Roseobacter denitrificans OCh 114: one gene and its partner. The protein of the gene in region 2 interacts with the protein of the main gene of each other region in a pairwise test. Links are inferred from orthologs where the notes say so. Each region holds a gene or a part of one and is shown on either strand. Other genes may lie near its edges. The genes, in order: RD1_RS09300 and ndk.

Region 1 (3,318 bases), 1.1 Mb from region 2 along the record:
AGAAGACCGGGGCCGCCAGTGCCGCGCTTACCCCCGGCATGACGATGATCAGAACGCCTAAGAGACCCGCGAACAACCCCGACAGGCGCCGCCATGAAAAGCTGTCGAGCCGCAGCGCCAGCGCAATGGGAAAGGCGAACATCGGGATCATCGACAACAAGATGGCCATGATCCCCGCCGGCACATGGACCGCCGCCTGAAAGGATGCGGTATTGGGGATCAATGTCCCGATCAGCGCCACCAGCGCAAAGACGCGCAGTGTTGACGCGTTGAACGGCACGCCCTTGCCGCGCAGAGCGCATAAAATGGCCATCAGCACAGACCCGATGCACAGCTGCCAGAAAATCAGGCCGAAATGACCAAAACCGGTCGACACCGCGATTTTGGTGAGCGGGATCGTCACGCCCCACCCGGCCCCCAGCAGCACCAGAACGCAGGTGAAAAACACGGTTTCCCGACGGGTCATGGCGCGGCGGCTTGCAGTATCCCCCCGTCTCGCACCATGGCGATTCGGGTGGCCTTGCCGGTGCGGTCATCGGTCTCGACATAAACGCCCGACAGGGTGGCTGTTCCGGTCGCGGGCGTGAAGCGTTCCTTGGGCATGCCTGTGATAAACCGGCGCAGGGGTTCGGATTTTTCCATGCCGATCACGGAGTGATAATCCCCGCACATGCCCGCATCCGTCAAATAGCCTGTGCCCCCCGGCAGCACCATCGCATCAGCGGTCGGCACATGGGTATGCGTGCCCACGGCAAGGCTGGCCCGCCCGTCGCAAAAGTGCCCCAGCGCCATTTTCTCCGAGGTCGCTTCGCAATGGATATCCACAAGCACCGCCGCCGCCTGCCCGCCCAGCGGGTGCGTTTTCAGAACCGGTTCAAGCGCCGAAAACGGATCATCAAAGGGCCGCTTCATGAACACCTGCCCGAGGACCTGCGCCACCAGAACCTTGCGCCCGTTTTGGGCGGTGAACAGACGCGCGCCCTTGCCGGGTGCGGCCTTGGAGAAATTAAGAGGTCTCAGGATGCGCGGTTCGTGCTGGATGAATTGCAGCATGTCCTTTTGATCAAAGGCATGATCCCCCAGCGTCAGGCAATCTGCCCCCGCCTCCAGCAGGATCTTTGCATGGCTGCCCGACAGCCCCATGCCAGAGGTTGCGTTTTCGCTGTTCACAACAACGAAATCCAACCGCCATTCCTGCCTCAGTCGCGGCAGGTTTTCCGTGATTGCGCGCCGCCCGGCCCGGCCCATGACGTCGCCAAGAAACAAGATTTTCATGCAAGATGCCTAGGCCCGCGATACGATCAGGGCAAGAGCCGGGAAACATATTTCTGACGCCCATGCAAAGACCGACGGTGCCGCACCCTTTAACAGGACAGCGGAAGGCACCAAAAAACAATACCTAACAATTAATATTATCAATATTTTATAGCTATTTATTCATGCATCACTTGAGCGAAAATCATAGATCTTCTGCTCCGTCACGATGGCATCCAGCGGTTGATCCGTTGGCTCCAGTGGCAGCGTATCGGCAATTTGCGCCGCATAGGCGAATCCAATGGCAAGGGTCGCGCGTTTGGCGCGCAAACCCTCAAGCGTGCGATCATAAAACCCGCCGCCATACCCCAATCTTCCCCCCTGTGCATCAAAGGCCACGAGCGGCGCAATCACAATCTCAGGTTCGAAATACTCGGCATGGGCGGGGATCTGAACGCCGAATTCACCGCTGACCATTTCCATGTCGGGCTCCCAGCGGGCAAAGCGCAGGGGTTGACCCGCGCCGATGATCACCGGCACACCAACCGGACCATGGGCCGCGGCCTCGATCATCGCGGGCATGGGGTCGATTTCCGAACGGATCGGCATATAGCCAGCCGTAGGCACCCCGCGATAGCCCGCCAGAACGCTCGACAGCATCCCCGCCCCGGTCCCTGTATTCTTCGCATGCGCCGCGTCACGACGCGCAAAGGCAGCCTTGCGCGCGGCCGCCTTGATTTGGGTCATATCCGTCATAAAAGCACCATAACTGCAATGCCAAGAAAGGCGAAAAAACCGACCACATCGGTGACGGTTGTCACAAATGCACCCGAGGCCAGCGCCGGGTCAATGCCCATGCGGTCCAGAAGAACCGGAATGGCCGTGCCCGCAAGCCCGGCGACGATCATGTTGATGATCATCGCGATGGCAATGACATACCCCAGCGCAGGTGAGCCAAACCAGATCACACCGACAATACCGATCACCACCGCAAAGATCAGCCCGTTGATCGCGCCCACCAGAACCTCGCGCCGTATCACACGCCACAGGTTGGCGCCGGTGAGGTCCTTGGTCGCCAGGGCGCGCACCGCAACCGTGAGCGACTGGGTCCCGGCATTTCCGCCCATGGACGCCACGATGGGCATCAAAACCGCCAGCGCCACGATCTGCGCAATGGCCTCTTCGAACTGGGCAATCACAAGGGACGCCGCGATCGCCGTGAGCAAATTCACCGCCAGCCAGGGCAGCCGCTGTTTGCTCGTTTCTGCAACGCGGTCCGACAAGGACCCCTCCCCGACCCCGGCAAGCCGCAGGATGTCTTCCTCGTGTTCCTCATCCAGAACGGCCATGGCATCGTCTATGGTGATAATGCCGATCAACCGCCCTTCCTCATCCACCACCGGCGCGGAAATCAGGTGATACTGATTGAACGCATAGGCGACGTCTGATTCCTCCTGCGTGGCGGGAATGATCTGAAAGGTTTCTTCCAGCAAATCCATGAGTCGGGTTTCACGCCGGGACCGCATCAGCTTGCCAAGCGTGACATTCCCCACCGGATGCAGGCGCGGATCGACGATCACGATGTGATAAAACTGATCGGGCAGCTCTTCTTCAGGCGTTGCGCGCAAATGATCAATCGCCTGACCGACGGTCCAATGCTCGGGCGCCATGACGACTTCGCGCTGCATCAGACGCCCGGCGGAATATTCGGGATACCCCAGCGCCTGCCGCACAGCGGCGCGGTCCACATCCTCAAGCGCATCAAGGATCGTTTCCTGCTGATGATCTTCCAGATCCTCAACCAGATCGACCACATCATCGCTGTCCATCTCGCGGACCGCTTGCGTCAAGACCTGAGGTGTGAGAACGGCGATGACCTCTTCGCGGATGCTTTCATCCAGTTCCGAAAGGATTTCCCCGTCAAACTCACGATCATAAAGACGGATCAGCCGCGCGCGGTCAAAGGCGTTGATCTGTTCCAGCAGGTCCGCGATATCCGCCGGGTGCAAAGGCTCCATCAACGCGGTCAGCTTGGCCTGATCCTCGATGTCCACGGCATAAAGA
Region 2 (3,097 bases):
GCGGCGCTCCAGATTGGGGGCGCTGCGTTCAGTATGGAAGCGAATGAAGGCAGCGCCTGCCTGCACAGCGGGGCCAGCGGGCTGCACGCACGCATGTGGACAGTCTTGCGGTGTTCAGCGGCGGCCGTCTCCTTGCGATGCGAGTTGCCAGATGGCGCAAATGGGCTGCCCGGCAATCGGAGAGTTGAGGCACATTACGAGCTGACGGATGATGGCCAGTTGGTGCTCGAACTGACGGCGCAAAGCGACCGCGCAACGGCCATCAATCTCGCGCATCACCCCTATTGGAACCTTGGCAACGCAGACACCATACAGAACCACCATCTGATGGTTTACGCGGATACCTACCTGCCGGTCGACCAACAAATCCTGCCGACAGGTGAAATCGCGCCTGTTGCGCAAACAGCCTATGATTTTCAAACCCTGCGGGCGATCCCAATCGACCGAACACTGGATGCGAACTTATGCCTTGCCAAAATACGGCGCGCGCGCCCCGAACCGGCTGCGCGCTTGCGCGGTCCGTCAGGTGTGACCCTGCAAATCGACACCACGGAACCGGGACTGCAAATCTACAATGGCAGCAGTTTACACGATGTGCCTATTTCACTTCATGATCAACGTGTTCTGAGGCCCTTTTCAGGTATCGCATTAGAGCCGCAAGGCTGGCCTGACGCGCCACACAACCGCGCTTTTCCCAGCATTGTTTTACGCCCGGGTCAGACATACCGGCAAAAAACGATCTATCGGATTTGGCACGAATTGAGCGAACCCGCCACATTCTGAACACGGAGATGACGCGTCACCGGCAAACCTGACGTTAAGCCTACACAGGTATCTTTATTGCGTTAACGATGGGAATCAGTTTCATGCCAACCGAACCGAAACAGCCGCAAACACCGCCCCCCACCACGGGAACTGCACCACCAACACCGCCGCCGCCGATTACCGATTACGCGAGTATCTGAGCGGCAGGAGGCCGTGGCCTTTGCGCCCGTGTGACGGTATCATCGGGCAATGATGTCCGCGATCTCCTCCATCAGAAATCTGGGGCCCGCCTTTGAGGCGGCCTGCGCCAAGGCGGGTATTCACACCGCCGAACAGGTGCGCGCCATTGGGGCAGATGCCACCTACGCGGCCCTGTTGCGCGCCGGGACGCAGCCGCATTTCATCGGATACTATGTGCTGGTCATGGGGCTTCAGGATCGGCCGTGGAATGACTGCAAGGGGGCCGAGAAAATAGCCCTGCGCGCCCGGTTTGACGCCATCAAGGCCGAAGCTTTTGACCAGGGACATTCCGAATTCGAACGTCTGATGAACCAGATTGGCGTGCTGCAGCCAACAAAAAAGGGCCAGCGCAGCCGCTGACCCTTATATCTGTTTGAGACAGGTAACTTAGCCGACCAGTTCCATGCCCGAAAAGAAATACGCGATCTCTTCAGCCGCGGTTTCGGGTGCGTCTGAGCCGTGGACCGAGTTTTCACCGACGCTTTCGGCGAATTCTGCACGGATGGTGCCAGGTGCAGCATCTGCCGGGTTTGTCGCGCCCATGACTTCGCGGTTTTTTGCGATGGCCCCTTCGCCTTCCAAAACCTGCACCACGACCGGCGCGGAGGCCATGAATTCACACAGCTCGTCGTAAAACGGGCGTTCAGCATGCACGGCATAGAACACACCGGCTTGCGCCTTGGTCATGTGGATGCGTTTTTGTGCAACAATGCGCAGTCCCGCTTCTTCGAATTTTGCGTTGATCTTACCGGTCAGGTTGCGGCGTGTCGCATCCGGTTTGATTATGGAAAATGTGCGCTCTAGGGCCATGGTTGGTCTCCTGCAAGGGGTTTGATTTGCGGCGCATCTATCACGCGCCCTGCTTGCCGAAAAGACCCTAATTCAGTCTGCGCCACCCGAATGCAGGAGGCACATTGACATGCGCGCGACAGTCGTTCAGTGCAAGGGCTATGTTGCGTATAAATGACATCAGCTTTTCCATCGAAGGCCGCCCACTGTTTGAAGGGGCCAGCGCCGTTATTCCCAATGGTCACAAGGTCGGCCTTGTGGGGCGCAACGGCGCGGGCAAGACAACCTTGTTCAAACTCATCCGCGGGGAGCTTACGCTGGATGGTGGTGATCTGTCCCTGCCCACACGTGCCAAGATCGGCGGCGTCGCCCAGGAGGTGCCGTCGTCTGAGACATCCCTTCTGGACACGGTGCTCGCAGCGGATACCGAACGCGCGGCCCTGCTGCAGGAAGCCGAAGCGGCCAGTGACCCCACCCGCATCGCGGAAATCCAGACGCGGCTTGCCGATATTGACGCATGGTCCGCCGAAGGACGCGCGGCAACGATCCTCAAGGGGTTGGGTTTTGATGACGACGAACAACTCAAGCCCTGTTCCGATTTTTCTGGTGGCTGGCGGATGCGTGTGGCACTGGCAGCGGTTTTGTTTGCCCAACCTGATTTGTTGCTGCTGGATGAGCCGACGAACTACCTCGACCTTGAGGGGGCGCTTTGGCTGGAGGCTTACCTCGCCAAATACCCGCATACCGTCATCATCATCAGCCACGACCGGGGTCTGCTGAATCGCGCGGTCGGTGCGATCCTGCATCTGGATGAACGCAAGCTGACGTTTTATCAGGGACCCTACGATCAATTCGCCCGCCAACGTGCCGAACAGCGCGCGCTGCAAGCGGCAATGGCCAAGAAACAACAGGCCCGCCGCGATCATATGCAGGCTTTTGTGGACCGGTTCAAAGCCAAGGCCTCCAAGGCCAAACAGGCCCAGTCCCGCCTGAAAATGATCGAAAAGATGGATATGATCGCCAGCCCCGAACAGGTAGCCAAACGCGTCTTTACCTTCCCCGAACCCGAAGAATTGTCGCCGCCCATCATTTCCATCGAAGGCGGTGCCGTGGGCTATACAGACACGCCGGTGCTGAACCGGTTGAACCTGCGCATTGATCAGGATGACCGCATCGCGTTGCTGGGGCGCAACGGGCAAGGCAAATCGACACTGTCCAAACTGCTGTCTGATCGGTTGGTCCTGATGCAGGGCAAGGCGGTCAAGGCCAACAAGCTGCGCATTGGGTTCTTTGCCCAGCATCA

What was found.
Region 1: the proteins of ndk (region 2) and RD1_RS09300 interact in binary tests that used the Escherichia coli proteins (3 or more experiments, as listed by UniProt). The link is inferred for Roseobacter denitrificans OCh 114 from one-to-one orthologs.

What each region holds. Positions count from the first base shown.
Region 1 is NC_008209.1:1,917,013-1,920,330, reverse strand. Bases 225-3,223 are described here. They hold RD1_RS09300 (5-formyltetrahydrofolate cyclo-ligase), read right to left. Parts: upstream 2,011-3,223; coding sequence 1,438-2,010; downstream 225-1,437. Other genes in these bases: mgtE (magnesium transporter), read right to left, coding at 2,007-3,223; RD1_RS09305 (TIGR00282 family metallophosphoesterase), read right to left, coding at 463-1,275; RD1_RS09310 (DMT family transporter), read right to left, coding at 225-466. In the rest of the region: more of RD1_RS09310, read right to left, coding at 1-224; more of mgtE, read right to left, coding at 3,224-3,318. UniProt on the Escherichia coli protein: Involved in the removal of 5-formyltetrahydrofolate.
Region 2 is NC_008209.1:2,987,468-2,990,564, forward strand. What follows is about bases 105-2,882. They hold ndk (nucleoside-diphosphate kinase), read right to left. Parts: upstream 1,816-2,882; coding sequence 1,393-1,815; downstream 105-1,392. Other genes in these bases: RD1_RS14290 (aldose epimerase family protein), read left to right, coding at 105-783; RD1_RS14295 (TfoX/Sxy family DNA transformation protein), read left to right, coding at 1,015-1,365; RD1_RS14305 (ABC-F family ATP-binding cassette domain-containing protein), read left to right, coding at 1,956-2,882. Outside these bases: more of RD1_RS14290, read left to right, coding at 1-104; more of RD1_RS14305, read left to right, coding at 2,883-3,097. UniProt on the Escherichia coli protein: Major role in the synthesis of nucleoside triphosphates other than ATP. The ATP gamma phosphate is transferred to the NDP beta phosphate via a ping-pong mechanism, using a phosphorylated active-site intermediate.